DNA from 2 places in the Bacillus sp. XB1 genome. Region 1 is predicted to be linked to the other one. Evidence: predicted binding sites of a transcription regulator. Region 1 holds the regulator's gene; the other holds the start of a gene.

What was found. Region 1 encodes Rex, which represses fermentation and respiration genes when NADH is low (regulators of the CRP and FNR family bind a similar motif). Its sites were predicted from a motif close to TTGTGAAATATTTCACAA; they were not measured.
Region 2: a site for Rex is predicted at 2,735-2,752, ahead of ACK1U5_RS23295 (DUF1641 domain-containing protein). Genes of this name have one in related genera too.

Annotation. Positions count from the first base shown of each region.
Region 1 covers NZ_JBNRIL010000010.1:1,299-13,335, reverse strand. Annotated here, with positions in the region: gene tsaD (tRNA (adenosine(37)-N6)-threonylcarbamoyltransferase complex transferase subunit TsaD) at 1-524, shown strand, start outside; gene ACK1U5_RS27375 (ABC-F family ATP-binding cassette domain-containing protein) at 1,009-2,934, opposite strand; gene ACK1U5_RS27370 (redox-sensing transcriptional repressor Rex) at 3,122-3,751, shown strand; gene ACK1U5_RS27365 (YdiK family protein) at 3,781-3,972, opposite strand; gene ACK1U5_RS27360 (CPBP family intramembrane glutamic endopeptidase) at 3,969-4,718, opposite strand; gene groES (co-chaperone GroES) at 5,110-5,394, shown strand; gene groL (chaperonin GroEL) at 5,433-7,067, shown strand; purine riboswitch at 7,208-7,309, shown strand; gene guaA (glutamine-hydrolyzing GMP synthase) at 7,474-9,012, shown strand; purine riboswitch at 9,166-9,267, shown strand; gene ACK1U5_RS27340 (NCS2 family permease) at 9,398-10,723, shown strand; gene ACK1U5_RS27335 (response regulator transcription factor) at 10,868-11,569, shown strand; gene ampS (aminopeptidase AmpS) at 11,553-12,037, shown strand, end outside.
Region 2 covers NZ_JBNRIL010000004.1:50,787-57,930, reverse strand. Annotated here, with positions in the region: gene ACK1U5_RS23310 (aldo/keto reductase) at 1-468, opposite strand, end outside; gene ACK1U5_RS23305 (MFS transporter) at 485-1,669, opposite strand; gene ACK1U5_RS23300 (winged helix-turn-helix transcriptional regulator) at 2,042-2,386, shown strand; gene ACK1U5_RS23295 (DUF1641 domain-containing protein) at 2,822-3,262, shown strand; gene ACK1U5_RS23290 (NAD(P)/FAD-dependent oxidoreductase) at 3,307-4,485, shown strand; gene tyrS (tyrosine--tRNA ligase) at 4,784-6,043, opposite strand; T-box leader at 6,100-6,315, opposite strand; gene murB (UDP-N-acetylmuramate dehydrogenase) at 6,413-7,144, opposite strand, start outside.

The DNA.
Region 1 (12,037 bases):
CTGGAGAAGCATATGATAAAGTAGCTCGTACGTTATCTATGCCATATCCAGGTGGTCCTCATATTGATCGCCTTGCACATGAAGGAGAACCGACAATTGATTTGCCTCGTGCATGGCTAGAACCGGATTCATATGATTTTAGCTTTAGTGGATTGAAATCAGCAGTTATCAACACTGTGCATAACGCAAAACAGCGCGGTATAGAAATTGCGCCAGAAGATTTAGCGGCAAGTTTCCAAGAAAGTGTAATAGATGTACTTGTAACGAAAGCAGCTCGTGCAGCAGAAGCTTATAATGTAAAGCAATTACTTCTTGCTGGTGGAGTAGCTGCTAATAAAGGACTTCGTGCGCGATTAGAAGAGGAATTTGCACAAAAAGAAAACATTGAATTAATTATTCCGCCGCTATCTTTATGCACAGATAATGCAGCGATGATTGCAGCGGCAGGGACAATTGCTTATGAACAAGGTAAGCGTGCAACATTAGCCTTAAATGCAAATCCAGGATTAGATATTGAAGCATAGTTATGCACATAATTAACCACAGGTTGTGGATAAAACCCATATTGTCTGTTGATAATGTGGGTTTTATTGTGTATATAAAATGTTGATAACTTTTTTGTTGATTGTGGATAATGTGGAAAAGTTATTTTAAGGTTTATTTTATAAAGGTGGATATGTGTATAAACTTGTGGATAAATAGGATGATGTCAGACCTTTAAATTTGTTTTTTTTCGGGAAATAAAAAGTAAGAAGATATCTCCGAAAAACATTTTGAAACATCCCCCTATTATAGAAGATGCTAATATTGTCAATTTTTGTCGTTAAATCGATATTTTGTGTCGAATTGTTAATATATATAGGGTTACAATAGATATATTTGAAAAATCGTTGGTATATTCTAAGTTACGATTGATATACTCAAAAATTGTTTCTGTATTAAAAGAAAAAAAGATGTCGCATAGTCAAAAATCCTGACTTATGAGACATCTTCCTTATTTAAATATGCTTATACATGCAGCTCTTCCCATTCTGCCATACAAGTTTCAAGTTGTTCTTGTAGCGTTTGCTTTTTAGTTGTAATTTCACTAGCTTTTTCATAATCTGCATATATTTCTGGTAAGCAAAGTTGATCTTCTAGCGTAGCAATTTCTTCTTCTAATTCTAATATACTTTGTTCTAGCTCTTCAATTTTTCTAGTGCGTTGACGCTCTAGTTTTTTACGCTCTTTTTCTTCTAAATAATTTAATTTCTCTTGTGCAACCACTTTTTGAACAGGAATGTCACTTTCTTGCTGTTCAAGTTCTGCACGTTCAATCATTTCATTTTTCTTTTCAACGTAGTAATCGTAATCCCCTAAATATTCCTGTGCACCTTCTGTTGATAACTCAACCACAGTCGTTGTTACACGGTTAATAAAGTAGCGGTCATGTGAGACGAATAGAAGAGTCCCTGGGTAATCAATTAAAGCATTCTCCAAAATCTCTTTACTATTTAAATCAAGGTGGTTCGTAGGCTCATCTAGAATTAACAAATTCGACTTTTGCATCATAAGTTTTGCAAGAGCTAATCGAGCTTTTTGTCCACCACTAAGAGAAGATACTGGTTTCAGTACATCATCTCCTGTGAATAAAAAATTCCCGAGTATAGTACGGATTTCTTTTTCAGGTTGCAGTGGATATTCATCCCATAATTCATTTAAAACCCGTTTAGAAGATGTTAAGTTTGCTTGTTCTTGATCATAATAACCAACAGATACATTTGATCCGAAAGAAACATCACCATTTAATAGTGGTAACTTATTCACAATAGACTTTAACAATGTGGATTTCCCAATTCCGTTTGGACCAACTAAAGCAACACTATCTCCGCGAGTTAAGCGCATAGTTACATGTTCAATTATAGGGTTCTCATCATAGCCGATGGTTGCATCATTTACTTGTAAAACATCATTTCCACTTTGCTTTTCAATATCGAAGTGGAATGATGCTGACTTAGAATCCCCTAATGGTCTCGTTAATAATTCCATTCTGTCTAGTTGTTTACGACGACTTTGAGCACGTTTCGTTGTAGAAGCGCGAGCTATATTCTTTTGAACGAAGTCCTCAAGTTTTGCGATTTCATCTTGTTGTTTTTCGTAACGTTTCATTTCTTGCTCATATAATGCTGATTTTAAGTCTAAATATTTACTGTAGTTACCAACAAATCGTCTGCTTTCTTTATTCGAAATTTCATATACTTGTGTAACGAGTTTGTCTAAGAAATAACGGTCATGTGAAACGATTAATATTGCGCCAGGATAACCTTGTAAATATTGCTCAAGCCACGTTAATGTTTCGATGTCTAAATGGTTTGTAGGCTCGTCCAAAATAAGTAAGTCTGGTTTTGTTAATAATAATTTCCCGAGAGCTAATCTTGTTTTTTGCCCGCCGCTTAAAGTAGAGATCGTCGTCTGGTGCGTTTCAACTGGGAAGCCAAGGCCGCTTAAAATGGAGCGAATATCCGCTTCATATTGATATCCACCTTGATCTTTATAATTGAGTTGCAATTGGTCATAATCAGCTAACAATCTTTCATATGTAGCTTCGTTTGAAAAGTTTTCTTCTTTTCCCATTTCTTGCTCAAGCCTTCGAAGTTTTGTCTCCATTTGCTGTAAGTGAGTAAAGACGGTTAGCATTTCATCCCAAATTGTTAAAGACGTTTCTAGTCCAGTATTTTGAGCTAAATATCCGATTGAGACATCTTTCGGTTTTATAATTTCGCCACCATCATGAGATAATTCACCAGCGATAATTTTTAATAATGTAGATTTGCCTGCTCCATTCCTTCCAACTAATGCGATACGATCTTTTGTTTGTATTTCCAATTTTATGTTTGCAAGAATCGTTTCTGCACCGTATAATTTCGAAAGCGCGTTTACTTGTAATAAAATCAATGTTTTCACCTCAAATAATTTCTTAACTTTGCCATGTTTATATTTCTCAATCATACTAAAAATAGTGTATAGTTTAAAATAAAGAGAGAATACTTCTTCTCTTTATTATACAAGGAATTTAATGAGTGCTAAACTTCTGTATTTGATTAAAGTATATGAATAAAGATAGGAAGAGAGGAGAGGTCATATGGATCAGCAAAAGATTCCACAAGCCACTGCTAAAAGATTGCCTCTATACTATCGATTTATCCAAAACTTATCTCTTTCTGGTAAGCAGCGTGTTTCATCGGCCGAATTGAGTGAGGCAGTAAAAGTAGATTCCGCAACAATACGAAGAGATTTTTCGTATTTTGGAGCGTTAGGGAAAAAGGGATATGGATATAACGTAAATTATTTATTATCATTTTTCCGCGAAACACTTGATCAAGATGATATAACACGTGTAGCACTTATTGGAGTAGGTAATTTAGGGACCGCTTTCTTACATTATAATTTCACGAAAAACAATAATACAAAAATTGAAATGGCATTTGATGTTAGTGAAGAGAAAGTTGGAACAGAAATCGGGGGCATTCCTGTATATCATTTAGATGAATTAGAAGAGAGATTATCAAATGATATACAAGTGGCAATATTAACAGTACCGGCTACAGTAGCACAAGCTGTAGCAGATAGATTAGCTGAAACGAGCGTGCATGGTATTTTGAATTTCACACCAGCGCGATTAAACGTATCAGAGAATATTAGAATTCATCATATTGACTTAGCTGTAGAGTTACAAACATTAGTTTACTTTTTGAAAAACTATCCACAATAAAACGCAGAGGAAGCGACCTCTGCGTTTTATTATTGTTTCTTCTTTGTGAATTTAATTAATATAAGGCGAAGTGCCAAATTAAAATCAATTGTTGCCATAACTGCAAATAGTATTGTCCACATATTCCAGATTGTATCTGTCACGTTCGTAATGGCGAAGCGTGTAAAGATACATCCAAGAAGGAAGTATAGTGCAGCCATGAACAATGGTGAGTTTCTCATACAAAAAATCCTCCGATAAAGCCTTGCATTTTTTCAGCTTCTTTAATCATTTCTTGAATTTGTTCATTGCTCATAAAAATTTGCCCAATAGCGACCAATGTATTCATCGCAACATGAGCTGCAATCGGAACGATAATCCGTTTCGTCTTCACATATAAGAAGGCGAATACGAGCCCCATAGCAGTGTATACCAATAAATGAGTAAAATCAAAATGAATTGCTGCAAATACAAGCGAACTAATGATAGCTGCGATAAAGAAGTTAAACTTCTTATAAAGCGTGCCGAATAGAATTTTTCTAAATACGATTTCTTCTAAGATAGGTCCAATTATAGATACAACAATAAGGAACCAAGGTATCGTTCTTGCGATGTCCATCAGTCTGTCTGTATTCTCAGATCCACGTGGAACCCCAAATACATACATTTCAATCATACCTGCAATGGATTGTGAGATGATTGCTAAGAAGAACCCGATGAAAATCCATCCAATAGTAGCTGGGACAGAAGAGCGCATTGGATCTAAATGCCTGTCACGAATATCTGTTCTAAGTAACCAAAGTACGATACATAATGCAACAAAGAAGCTAATAATTGCCCAGTGTCCCGTTATGATTTGTCCTTTTTCCTCAATGGTAAATCCTCTATTATCGTAGAGTCCTGTTTTTAGGAGAAGTGGTAATCCAACAACGCCGGATAACTGCATTAAAATGTATGTAACGATAATCCACCAGTATTGTTTCTTCAAATGGTTTAACCATCCTTTCTAACTATAGTGTATGAGATAAGTTAGGATAACATGTAAATATGCTACCTACGATATAAACCTCACTTGAATTATGTTTTTTTCGTAAATCCTTATTTGAAATTATAATAGAAGACAGGAGAAAGTTGTGTGTGTAGCGAAAACAACTTAGGGTGTCCTTTCATATTGTAACATACGAGCAGTGGAAACAACGATTCATATAGTAAAGGCAGTATTCTATATAGAAAGTTTATATAGTGATTTGCGAAAAAATTATGATTTTTTTACTTGCAAAAGAAATTGAGATTATTTATTATTATAAGTGTGTTAGCACTCGGGTGACTTGAGTGCTAATAAAAGAAATTTACATAACAAAATGAGGAGGTTATTGTTCATGCTAAAGCCATTAGGTGATCGCGTTGTAATTGAGCTTGTTCAAGCAGAAGAAAAAACAGCAAGTGGTATCGTATTACCAGATACTGCAAAAGAAAAACCACAAGAGGGTAAAGTTGTTGCAGTAGGTACTGGTCGAGTGCTTGAGAATGGTGAGCGTGTTGCTTTAGAGGTAGCAGCAGGTGATCTTATCATCTTCTCAAAATATGCAGGTACTGAAGTGAAATATGAAGGTACAGACTACTTGATTTTACGTGAAAGTGACATTTTAGCAGTTATCGGTTAATTATATAAATCTTAAAAAATCCAAGGGGGTCAATTATTATGGCAAAAGATATTAAATTTAGTGAAGAAGCACGTCGTTCGATGCTTCGCGGTGTCGACACTCTTGCAAATGCAGTAAAAGTAACGCTTGGACCAAAAGGTCGTAACGTTGTACTTGAGAAAAAATTTGGTTCACCACTTATTACAAATGATGGTGTAACAATCGCAAAAGAAATCGAATTAGAAGATGCATTCGAAAACATGGGTGCGAAATTAGTAGCAGAAGTTGCTAGCAAAACAAATGACGTAGCTGGTGACGGAACAACAACTGCAACTGTATTAGCGCAAGCTATGATTCGTGAAGGTCTTAAAAACGTAACAGCTGGTGCGAACCCAATGGGTCTTCGTAAAGGTATCGAAAAAGCTGTTACTGCTGCAATTGAAGAATTAAAAACGATTTCTAAACCAATCGAAGGTAAATCTTCTATCGCACAAGTAGCTGCTATTTCTGCTGCTGACGAAGAAGTAGGTCAATTAATCGCTGAAGCAATGGAGCGCGTTGGTAACGACGGCGTTATTACTTTAGAAGAATCTAAAGGCTTCACAACAGAATTAGACGTAGTAGAAGGTATGCAATTTGATCGTGGATATGCATCTCCTTACATGATTACTGATTCTGACAAAATGGAAGCAGTTCTTGATAACCCATACATCTTAATCACTGATAAAAAGATTTCTAACATTCAAGAAATCTTACCAGTATTAGAGCAAGTGGTACAACAAGGTAAACCACTTCTTATCATTGCTGAAGATGTAGAAGGCGAAGCGTTAGCTACATTAGTAGTGAACAAACTTCGTGGTACATTCAATGTAGTAGCTGTTAAAGCTCCTGGATTTGGTGACCGTCGTAAAGCAATGCTAGAAGATATCGCGATCTTAACTGGTGGCGAAGTAATCACTGAAGAATTAGGCCGTGACTTAAAATCTGCTACAGTTGAATCTTTAGGACGCGCTGGTAAAGTTGTTGTAACGAAAGAAAACACAACTGTAGTTGAAGGTGTAGGAAGCACAGAACAAATCGAAGCTCGCATCGGTCAAATCCGTGCGCAATTAGAAGAAACAACTTCTGAATTCGATCGTGAAAAATTACAAGAGCGTCTTGCAAAACTTGCAGGTGGCGTAGCGGTAATTAAAGTAGGTGCAGCAACTGAAACTGAGTTGAAAGAACGCAAACTTCGCATTGAAGATGCACTTAACTCAACTCGTGCAGCAGTAGAAGAAGGTATCGTTGCAGGTGGTGGTACTTCACTTATGAACGTATACACGAAAGTAGCTTCTATCGTAGCTGAAGGCGACGAAGCAACAGGTATCAACATCGTACTTCGCGCACTAGAAGAGCCAGTTCGTCAAATCGCAATCAACGCTGGTCTAGAAGGATCTGTAGTTGTAGAGCGTCTAAAAGGCGAAAAAGTAGGCGTTGGTTTCAACGCAGCTACTGGCGAATGGGTTAACATGCTTGAGTCTGGTATCGTAGATCCAGCTAAAGTAACTCGTTCTGCACTTCAAAACGCAGCATCTGTTGCAGCTATGTTCTTAACAACTGAAGCTGTAGTAGCTGACAAGCCAGAACCAAATGCACCAGCAATGCCTGACATGGGCGGCATGGGCATGGGCGGTATGGGCGGAATGATGTAATTCCGTTTGTCCTAAAAAACATCCATTTCTATATAGAAATGGATGTTTTTTTATGTTTTTTAGAAAAGGAAATGAATTTCTGTAGAATTTTGTCGCTTTCTCTCTTGACCATATTGATACTTCATTGTTAGAATCTAGGAAGATAATATAAAACGATCCTTCATATATCCTCAATGATATGGTTTGAGAGTCTCTACCGGGTTACCGTAAACAACCTGACTATGAAGGCAGTGTGTCTTATATTTATAAAGAGCGGAGACTATCTTTCTTTATAAAGCCAGACCCCTGCCTTTTCTTTGTTATGAGACTAGAGGCGGAGGACTGGCTTTTTTTATTATATTGGTAATGCTTTTCGCCAAATTGGTGAAAATATTTATATACGAGAACTAACGTTGGGGTGATTATTTTGAAGAAACAACACGATACAATTATCGTTTTAGATTTTGGAAGTCAATACAATCAGTTAATAGCACGTCGAATTCGTGAGTTCGGTGTATACAGTGAACTTCATCCACATACAATTACTGCGGAAGAAATTAAAGCAATGAATCCAAAAGGGATTATTTTCTCTGGTGGACCAAATAGCGTATACGGTGAAGGTGCATTACATTGTGATGAAAAAATCTTTGAACTAGGTTTACCAATCTTCGGTATTTGTTACGGTATGCAGCTTATGACGCAACACTTCGGTGGTAAAGTAGAGCGTGCAAATCACCGTGAGTACGGAAAAGCTGTTCTTAAAGTAGAGAACGAATCAAAATTATATGCGAACCTTCCAGAAGAGCAAGTTGTATGGATGAGCCATGGTGACTTAGTAACTGGTTTACCTGAAGGATTCGTAGTAGACGCAACAAGTGAGTCTTGTCCAATTGCTGGTATGAGCAATGAAGACAAAAACTTATACGGTGTACAATTCCACCCAGAAGTACGTCACTCTGAGTACGGTAACGATTTAATTAAAAACTTCGTATTCGGCGTATGTGGTTGTTCTGAAGGATGGAACATGGAGAACTTTATCGAAGTAGAATTAGAAAAGATTCGTGAAACTGTTGGAGACAAAAAAGTACTATGCGCACTTAGTGGCGGTGTAGACTCTTCTGTTGTAGCAGTATTAATTCATAAAGCAATCGGCGACCAATTAACATGTATTTTCGTTGATCACGGTTTACTTCGTAAAGGCGAAGCAGAAGGCGTTATGAAAACATTTAGCGAAGGCTTCCATATGAACGTTATTAAAGTAGATGCAAAAGATCGCTTCATGGACAAGTTAAAAGGTGTAGAAGATCCAGAACAAAAACGTAAAATCATCGGTAACGAATTCATTTACGTATTTGATGATGAAGCGTCAAAATTACAAGGTATGGACTTCTTAGCGCAAGGTACACTTTACACAGATATCGTTGAGAGTGGTACAGCAACTGCGCAAACAATTAAATCTCACCATAACGTTGGTGGACTTCCAGAAGACATGCAGTTCAAATTAATTGAGCCTTTAAACACGTTATTTAAAGACGAAGTACGTGTATTAGGATCTGAATTAGGAATTCCTGATGAAATCGTATGGCGTCAACCATTCCCAGGACCTGGTCTTGGTATTCGTGTATTAGGTGAAATCACAGAAGAGAAATTAGAAATCGTTCGTGAATCTGATGCGATTTTACGTGAAGAAATTATTAAAGCGGGCTTAGACCGCGAAATCTGGCAATACTTCACTGCACTTCCTGGTATGCGTAGCGTAGGTGTTATGGGTGACGAGCGTACTTACGATTACACAGTAGGTATCCGTGCAGTAACATCTATCGACGGTATGACAGCTGACTGGGCACGTATCCCTTGGGACGTATTAGAGAAAATCTCTGTACGTATCGTAAACGAAGTAAAACACGTTAACCGTATCGTGTATGATGTAACGAGTAAGCCACCAGCAACTATTGAGTGGGAATAGTATTTATAAAAAGGTCCATCTATTGCTTATGCATAGATGGATCTTTTTTATTTTGGCATTAATACGAACGAAACTATAAAAGTTTATGAAAATGTTCGTTTTTAAATTGACAAAACTACTTCGTCGAGTTAATATGATTATGTAATTCAAACGAAAAGTGAATATTATAGCCGTCGTATAATATCGGGGATATGGCCCGAAAGTTTCTACCTAGCTACCGTAAATGGCTTGACTACGAGGCGTTTGTATAAAGATGAGGGGAAACTTGTCTTTGTTTATAGAACGCTTCCATGTATATATGCAATGGAAGCCTTTTTTATTTCTCGGGATAAAAGAGGGCTAGGGTGAAATACGGCGAGTAATCATATAACGGGGGAAACATAGGATGAAACGCTATTTTCAGTTTGATGAGCTCGGTACGAATTATAAGACTGAGTTCATAGCAGGGTTAACGACATTTCTATCTATGGCTTACGTACTATTTGTCAATCCTGCTACGCTGTCGCTTGGAAATGTTAAAGGGTTACCAGCAGGTACAGGGATGGATCCAGGTGCAGTATTCGTTGCTACGGCATTAGCGGCAGCGATCGGTTCGTTAATTATGGGTATTTTCGCGAAGTATCCAATTGCTTTAGCGCCAGGTATGGGAATTAACGCGTTCTTTGCTTATACAGCAGTGTTAACGATGGGTATTCCGTGGCAAACGGCCATTGCCGGAACATTAATGTCAGGTATTATCTTTATTATTCTTACTGCTTCAGGTATTCGTGAAAAAATCATTAATGCAATTCCATCGGAGTTAAAGTTTGCAGTAGCAGCAGGTATTGGATTATTCATTGCTTTCCTTGGATTCCAAAATGCCGGAATTATCGTGAAAAACGATGCGGTTCTTGTTGGGTTGGGGGACTTAACAAAGGGCACAACGTTACTAGCAATCTTCGGGGTTGTTACTACGATCATCTTCATGATTAAGAAAGTTAATGGTGCAGTATTCTACGGTATGATTCTTACAGCGATCTTAGGAGTTGCAACAGGATTAATTGATACTCCGAAAGCTGTGGTGGGAGCAATACCGAGTCTAGAACCAACGTTCGGCGTGGCGTTAACGCACTTCGGAGATATTTTCACAGTTCAAATGGGGATTGTTATTATAACGTTCTTCTTTATCGATTTCTTTGATACAGCAGGTACGCTTGTAGCGGTTGCGAATCAAGCAGGATTAATGAAGAACAATAAATTACCACGTGCAGGAAAAGCGTTATTTGCAGATGCGATTGCAACTGTAATTGGTGCGATCTTGGGTACATCAACAACAACGTCTTACATTGAATCGTCTGCAGGGGTAGCAGCGGGAGGACGTTCTGGATTTACAGCAGTTGTAACAGCAGGATTCTTCTTACTGGCACTATTCTTCTCGCCATTATTAAGTGTTGTAACGCCAGCTGTAACGGCACCGGCTTTAATTATTGTAGGAATCTTGATGGTTTCTTCCTTAGGGGAAATTGATTGGAAAAAATTCGAGATTGCAGTACCAGCATTCTTTACAATTATCTCTATGCCACTTACGTATAGTATCGCAACTGGGATTGCCATTGGATTTATCTTCTATCCAATTACAATGGTTGTGAGTGGTCGTCGTAAAGAGGTTCATCCGATTATGTATGTTATGGGAGTTTTATTCGTACTATATTTCATTTATGTTCGTAAATAAAAGGGGTTTTTTAAAGGTCTAGACTTAAGGGGAGTCTAGACCTTTTTTGCGTCTTCAGAAAATCTTAAGGATTTCCGAGCGTTTTTCTTCAGAAGTTTTCCTATAATAGAAGTTAGGGATTAAAAAAGTGATGGGGGAGATATTGTGGCACACGAAACAATACTTGTCGTAGATGATGAAAAAGAAATTCGGAATTTAATTACAATCTATTTAAAGAATGAAGGATATAAAGTATTACAAGCAGGAGATGGAGAAGAAGGATTACGTCTATTGGAAGAAAATGAAGTACATCTAGTCGTATTAGATATTATGATGCCGAAAGTGGATGGTATTCATATGTGTATGAAGGTAAGGGAAGCGAAAGAAATGCCTATTATTATGCTTTCTGCGAAAACGCAAGATATGGATAAGATTTTAGGGTTAACAACGGGTGCAGATGATTATGTAACGAAACCATTTAATCCGTTAGAGTTAATCGCAAGAATTAAATCTCAGTTACGCCGTTATATGAAAATGAATGGTTTCGCTATACAAAATGAGGACGAGCTAGAAATTGGAGAGATGAAAATAAACATCTCGACCCATAAAGTTATTGTGGACGGAGAAGAAGTGAAACTGACCCCAAGGGAATTTTCAATTCTAGAATTACTAGCTCGTAATCCGGGTATGGTCTTTAGCGCGGAACAAATTTATGAAAAGGTTTGGAACGAAAGATCTTTCCAGTCTGATAATACGGTAATGGTGCATATTCGAAAAGTACGTGAAAAGATTGAGGAGAATCCAAGGAAACCTAGATATATAAAAACAGTATGGGGAGTGGGGTATAAGATTGAAAAAGATATTTAATCCGTTTACTTATATAAGGAAAATAAGAGAATTAATTGAGAAATTAGTAAAGAGCGTACGAAAGAGTATAAGGATTCAATTGATTACTACTTTTGCTGCTTGTGCGTTATTAGGAGTTTTGTCAGCGAAGGGAGCTGCGCCATTTTTTGAGAATGCGAATCGTCAAGCAACTATCGATTATCGGGCTGGTATGGAACAAATTAATCACCAAGCTCAAGGAGCGGCAAATAGTTCGGTTCATGAAAATAAATTAGAAGCTATATCAAATATGATCGAAATGGAGAACCAAAATTTAGAGCAAGGGTCTAGAGCTTTAAAGATATTGGTTACTGATGAAAGTGGTAAAGTTTTATATAAAACAAAGCAAGCGCAAGAAGAGCAAATCGATTTGCATAATACGATTCGTAATGCAGCATCATTTGCGATTAATTATACAGATGGTAGAAATGTATTTGAAAGTACAAGAAA
Region 2 (7,144 bases), on a different contig from region 1:
TTTCATTACATCTTGTAAGTGATGAATTTGGAAATTACTTACCCCAATTGCACGTACGCGTTTTTCTTTATAAAGTGTTTCTAACGCTCTCCACGTATCTTTATATTTCCCTTCTACAGGCCAATGAACAAGGTATAAATCTAAATAATCCAGCTCTAATTTTTTTAAGCTTTCTTCATATGCAGCAAGTGTCGTTTCATATCCTTGATCCGAATTCCACACTTTTGAAGTAATGAATAAATCTTCACGAGAAATGCCTGCTTCTTTTATACCCGCGCGAATTCCTTCACCTACAGCTTTTTCATTTCCGTAAATTGCAGCTGTATCAATGCTGCGGTATCCTGCTTTAATCGCCGATTTCACTGCTTCTACAAGTTCTGGTCCATCCTCTACTTTAAATACACCTAAACCGAACCAAGGCATTTCTACACCATTATTTAATACTGTTTTACTTTGTAAGTTTTTCATTTTATTTTCTCTCCTTTTATTTTACTTGATCTCTTTTTTCTAATGTCATACTCCACGCAGTTAAAACAACAGCACCTACTACCATAATTCCACCTACCCAAGCCGTATGAATTAATCCTAACGAGTTCGTTACAATACCGCCCAAGTAAGCACCAAGAGCAATTCCTGCGTTAAATGCTGCAATGTTAATCGCCGATGCTACATCAACAGCGCTAGGTACAAACCTCTCAGCTAATATAACAACATACACTTGTAGCCCTGGAACATTCATAAATGCGAATAGTCCCATGAAAATAATTGTGATGAATCCAGCGACTTTAAATGGCGCTGTAAATGTTAAAACAAATAATACAATCGCTTGAATAAAGAACATGTAAAATAACGCTCGAATCGGATTATGATTTGATAATTTTCCCCCGACCATATTCCCAATCGCAATTGCAATTCCGTATACTAACAAAATAATTGTAACGGTACTTGCTTTAAATCCTGTTACTTCTTGTAATAACGGAGATAAATACGTAAATGTTACGAACGTTCCCCCGTATCCTAATGCAGTAATAATAAATACAAGTAACAGTCTTCCATTCGTAATCAGCTTAAATTGATCGCGAAATGATACAGACGTACCCTTTTTTAAATTAGAAGGAATTAGCATACTATTGGCGATTAAAGCAACGATTCCAATGGCCACAATAACAATAAACGAGGCCCTCCAGCCAAATTGTTGACCGATAAATGTTCCAATTGGTACACCTGTAATAGTCGCAACAGTTAAACCAGTAAACATAAATGCTATTGCACTTGCACGTTTATTCTCAGGTACAAGCGCAGCCGCAATTGTAGATCCAATTGACATAAAAACACCATGCGCAAATGCAGATACAACCCTCGCAATAAGTAACACAGTAAAACTTGTTGCTACCGCCGCAATTCCATTACCAATAATGAAAATAATCATAATCCACATTAATAACGTCTTTCGCGACATACTAGCTGTTAATGACGTTAATACTGGAGCACCAAACGCTACTCCTAATGCATATAAAGAAACAGTTAACCCCGCTGTTGTAACAGAAACATGTAAATCCTCTGAGATAGATGGTAATAAGCCGACACTAATAAATTCAGTTGTACCAATTCCAAACGCACTAATTGCTAGTGCTAATAAAGCAAATATACTTCTCCGATTCGTCTGCATAACCGAAGAAGATACTGTATATGAATTCAATTGAACTCCTCCTTAATGCGAGAAATCCAATCATAATAGTATGATAAAAAGGCCTTTTTATCTTCTACAAAAATAACTTTACTGTTGATATACGCTATTATGAATGGCTTTACTCTTTTTTTGAAGAACGCACTTAAAAGTACGATAGGTACCTAAAAGTAACATAGGCACTTTTTAGTACCGTACTACTCATTTCCCTCTTACGTATGCTATTATGGAACATATTCAACATGATAAAAAGTACGTACTTTAAAGTGCTATAGGCACTTTTTAGTAACATTTAATTGTTTAGCTTCTTTTGTTGGAGAACTTAAATCTACATTCATCAAAGGAGATTTTTATATGAAGAAATACAATATTCCCGTTGAAGCGACTTTAGAGGTTATCGGTGGAAAATGGAAGGTTGTTATCCTTTGTCATCTAACGAAAGGCACAAAAAGAACAAGTGAACTAAAACGTTTAATGCCTGGGATTACACAAAAAATGTTAACTCAGCAATTACGTGAATTAGAAGACGATGGGGTTATTCAAAGAAAGGTATACAATCAAGTACCACCAAAAGTAGAATATTCACTTACAGAATACGGTTGGTCTTTAGAGTCCATTCTTGATTCTCTTTGTACTTGGGGCGAATGCCATCTTGAAAAAAGCGGTAACACATCGATGCTAATTGTAGAAGGTGAATAATAGGAAAAAGGAAAAAACGAACATGAATTTGTTCATTTTTTCCTTTTTTTCTTTATATGTATATACATTTCTAACTGGAACAAAATATTTTATACGCTTTCATACCTTGTCAGCACTACGTTATACACTCAATATCAAATAATTAGGAATCATTTTTATGTTAACATAGGTGTATATAGTATATAATATAGGATATATATTATATACACTTTCCGGTAACGGAGCTTTTCCATTATGCGGACAAGCCATGTATCGGACAGTTCATAAATAATAAGTAAGACGTTATGGTTTTAGATTTATGTTTGCAGCTTACTTGCTGTCATAAATTTAAAGGCATTTTATTGTGTTTTGTGAAACTTTGTATAAAGTTTCGTAAACGTTTACTATCTTACTTATAAAAAATAAGAGTATTGCTATCGTAAAGGAGAATTGGAGATGCCAGAAACTATGACTCAAACAAAGCCAGAACAAGAAACTGTACAAATTTCTGCTAGCCAAGGACAACTTGATGTACTTGATCAGTTGTTAAAACCTGAGGTACAAGAATCATTAACAACACTAGTAGAACAGCTTCCAAAATTAACTGAGCTTGTTAACATTTTAACTAAGTCTTATGACTTCGCTCAAACTGTTGCTACTGATGAAGTATTAAAAAGCGACACTGTTGGTGCAATTACAGAGCTTGTAGAACCTGTAAAAGATACAGTGAAAAGCATGGCTGCAACTGCAATCGAAGCGAAAGATCGTGCTGAAGAAAGCAACGAAGTTATCGGCCTATTCGGTCTGTTAAAATTACTAAAAGATCCACAAGCACAAAAAATGTTCCGCTTTGTGAACGCATATCTTCAAATTAGTGCAGAACGTAACAATAAATAATTTAACTTATAACAACAATTAGTAAAGACGGGGGATATCATACTATGTCAAAACAAATTGTCATCTTAGGCGCTGGTTATGGCGGTCTTCTTGCCGCTTTAAACGTACGTAAATATTACAGCAAATCAGAAGCACAAGTTACAGTGATTAACCAATACCCAACACACCAAATCATCACTGAACTACACCGCCTTGCAGCTGGTAACGTGTCTGAGCAAGCAGTTGCAATGCCACTTACAAAGCTTTTCAAAGGTAAAGACATCGATCTTAAAATCGCAACAGTTGAGTCATTCTCAGTTGATAGCAAAGAAATCAAACTAGCTGGTGGCACTACTTTATCTTACGATGCACTTGTAGTTGCTTTAGGAAGTAAAACTGCTTACTTCGGTATTCCAGGACTAGAAGAAAACAGCATGGTATTAAAATCGGCTGCTGATGCAAACAAAATCTACAAACACGTTGAAGACCGTATTCGTGAATACGCGAAAACGAAAAACGAAGCTGATGCTACAATCGTAATCGGTGGTGGCGGATTAACTGGCGTTGAGCTAGTTGGTGAGCTTGCTGACATTATGCCTAAACTTGCAAAAAGCCACGGCGTAAATCCAAAAGAAGTGAAACTTCTTCTTGTTGAAGCAGGTCCAAAAATCCTTCCAGTATTACCAGACCACTTAATCGAACGTGCAACTACTAGCCTAGAAGCACGCGGTGTTACATTCTTAACTGGTCTTCCTGTAACAAACGTTGCTGGCAATGAAATTGACTTAAAAGACGGTCAAAAACTTGTTGCTAACACATTCGTTTGGACAGGCGGCGTACAAGGTAACCCATTAATCGGTGAATCAGGTCTTGAAGTTAACCGTGGACGTGCAACAGTTGATGCATACCTACAATCTACTTCTCACAAAGACGTATTCGTTGCTGGAGACAGCGCTGTTGTCTTCGCTCCAGACGGACGTCCATACCCACCAACTGCACAAATCGCTTGGCAAATGGGTGAGTTAATTGGATACAACTTATACGCAGCACTAGAAGGCAAAGCATTAGAAGAGTTCGCACCTGTAAACTCTGGAACACTTGCTAGTCTAGGACGTAAAGATGCGGTTGCTACAATTGGAGCAAGCAATACTCCACTTAAAGGCTTACCAGCATCATTAATGAAAGAAGCAAGTAACGTTCGTTACTTATCACACATTAAAGGTCTATTCAGCTTAGCTTACTAATCTGAATATAAGCCCGAATCATGCCCTGCATGGTTCGGGCTATTTTTTATCCGTAATTTTCTCTAACTTATTTATTCGTCAAAAAAATTATATACCCTTTAAATTTATCTAAATATACTGACTTTTTATAATGAAAGCTGTCCCGTTCGGAACAGCTCTTATTGTCGGTAAATCGATATATTGGGAAAATCGCTGATATATTCGGATTTGCGCTGATATATTTCGAAAATCGCCGATATAATTTGAGTTACGGTCGATATATTCGAAAAATCGCCGATATATTTTCCAGCCTTACTTATTATCCTAATTTCACAAGACTGTAGTTCTTCTTCCCTTTACGAATAATAATAAATCTTCCATCAAATGAATTTTCTACAGTAACATCTGTACCCACATCTGTTACTTTCTCACCATTCATAGAAATCGCACCATTATTAATGTCCTCGCGTGCTTGTCGTCTAGATGGTTCAATCCCTAAATCGACTAGCCACTCTACGATGTTTTTCGTCTCTTTTGAAGACTGGAATGTTGGCATTTCTTTAAAGCCTTGTTCAATTTCATCAGCTGTTAACGATTTAATATTTCCGCTAAATAACGCTGCTGTAATTTTCTCAGCTTGCAGGAACGCCTCTTCTCCATGAACAAATTTCGTCATTTCTTCCGCTAACACTTTTTGCGCTTCACGTTTATGAGGCTCTGTTTCTACCTTCGTTGCTAATTCATCAATACGCTCTTTCGTTAAGAACGTAAAGTATTTCAAGTATTTAATTACGTCACGGTCATCTGTATTTACCCAGAACTGGTAAAATTCAAACGGTGTCGTTTTTTCAGGATCAAGCCAAACCGCACCACCCGCTGATTTACCAAACTTCGTACCGTCCGATTTTAATAATAACGGAATCGTTAATCCGAATACTTTCGCCTCATGACCTTCTAACTTACGAATTAAATCTAAACCACTCGTAATATTTCCCCATTGGTCACTACCACCAATTTGAAGTTGAACATCCTCTTTCGTGTATAAATGATGGAAGTCCATCGCTTGCAAAATTTGGTACGTGAATTCTGTGAAAGAAATACCTGTATCTAAACGGCTTGCTACAATATCCTTCGCTAACATGCTATTGATGCTAAAGTTTTTCCCGTAATCACGTAAAAACTCAATAATATTTATTTCATGTGTCCAATCATAGTTATTTACCATCTTCACTTCGCTATTTCCACCAAAATCAAATAGCTTTTTCATTTGTGCTGTTAACGCATCTACATTATGCTGAACCACTTCTAACGTTTGAAGCTGACGCTCTGATTGTCGTCCACTCGGATCACCAATTGTTCCTGTTGCCCCGCCAATTAAAATAACAGGATGATGGCCAGCTAATTGGAATCTCTTCATCATCATAAACGGAATCAAATGTCCGATATGCATACTATCACCAGTTGGATCAACTCCGCAGTATAGTGAAATCTTTTTCTCTTCTACTAGCTTACGTAAGCCTTCTTCGTCAGTCTGCTGATTAACGGCGCCGCGCCATTCTAATTCATCAATAATATTCATCTTTTGTCATCCCCTTTATTTTTTAAAAACAAAAAAGCCCCTATGTCTACGATAGACATAGGGACGATTATTCACCGTGTTACCACCCAGTTTGCATAAATAGCATAGCTACTCATACCACTCTTAGCAATAATATCGATTGCTAGTCCGCTTAGCATTACCTAAGATACTCCAGAGTGTAATTCGCAAGTTTGTTTGTGCTAGGTTCCAGCAACCCCTAGCTCTCTCGTTAACAGTGACAAACTGCTACTGGGCTCTTTCAACGTATGTTATTTGTTAAATTATTAGCCATTATATTGAATTGAAAACAAATTGTCAACAATACCCAAATGTTATTTTAAAATAATTCATATCTTCATACGTATTTCGTTATTCTTTATCTTCTCCAATAATCCTTACTTCTCGCTCCAACTTCACGCCAAATTTCTCTTCAACTGTCTTTTGTACGAAGTGAATTAAATCGATGTAATCTTGTGCTGTTCCGTTATCAACATTCACCATAAATCCAGCGTGTTTTAAAGAAACTTCTACTCCACCAATTCGCTTACCTTGTAGTCCTGAGTCTTGAATTAACTTACCAGCAAAGTTATTTGGTGGGCGCTTAAATACGCTACCACATGAAGGATATTCTAGAGGCTGTTTTGACTCACGTTTAAACGTTAAATCATCCATTTTGGCTTTAATTTCTTCATGTACACCTTCTTCAAGTTCAAATCTCGCTTCAAGAATAATGTAATGGTTGTTCGCAAATACACTCTTACGATATCCAAATTCAAATGCTTCTTTCGTCAAAGTACGTAGCTCTCCATCACCTGTCATTACGACAGCTTCTGTTAATACAAACGAAATTTCACCGCCGTATGCACCAGCATTCATATATAATGCTCCGCCAACTGAACCTGGAATACCACAAGCAAACTCAAGACCCGTTAAGTTATGGTCTAAGGCAATACGTGATACGTCAATAATTGCTGCACCGCACTGTGCTACAATCGTCGTTCCTGTTACAGTAACACCTGTAATATGAATTAAACTTACTGTAATCCCGCGAATTCCACCATCTTTAATAATGACATTTGATCCATTTCCTAAAAACGTAAC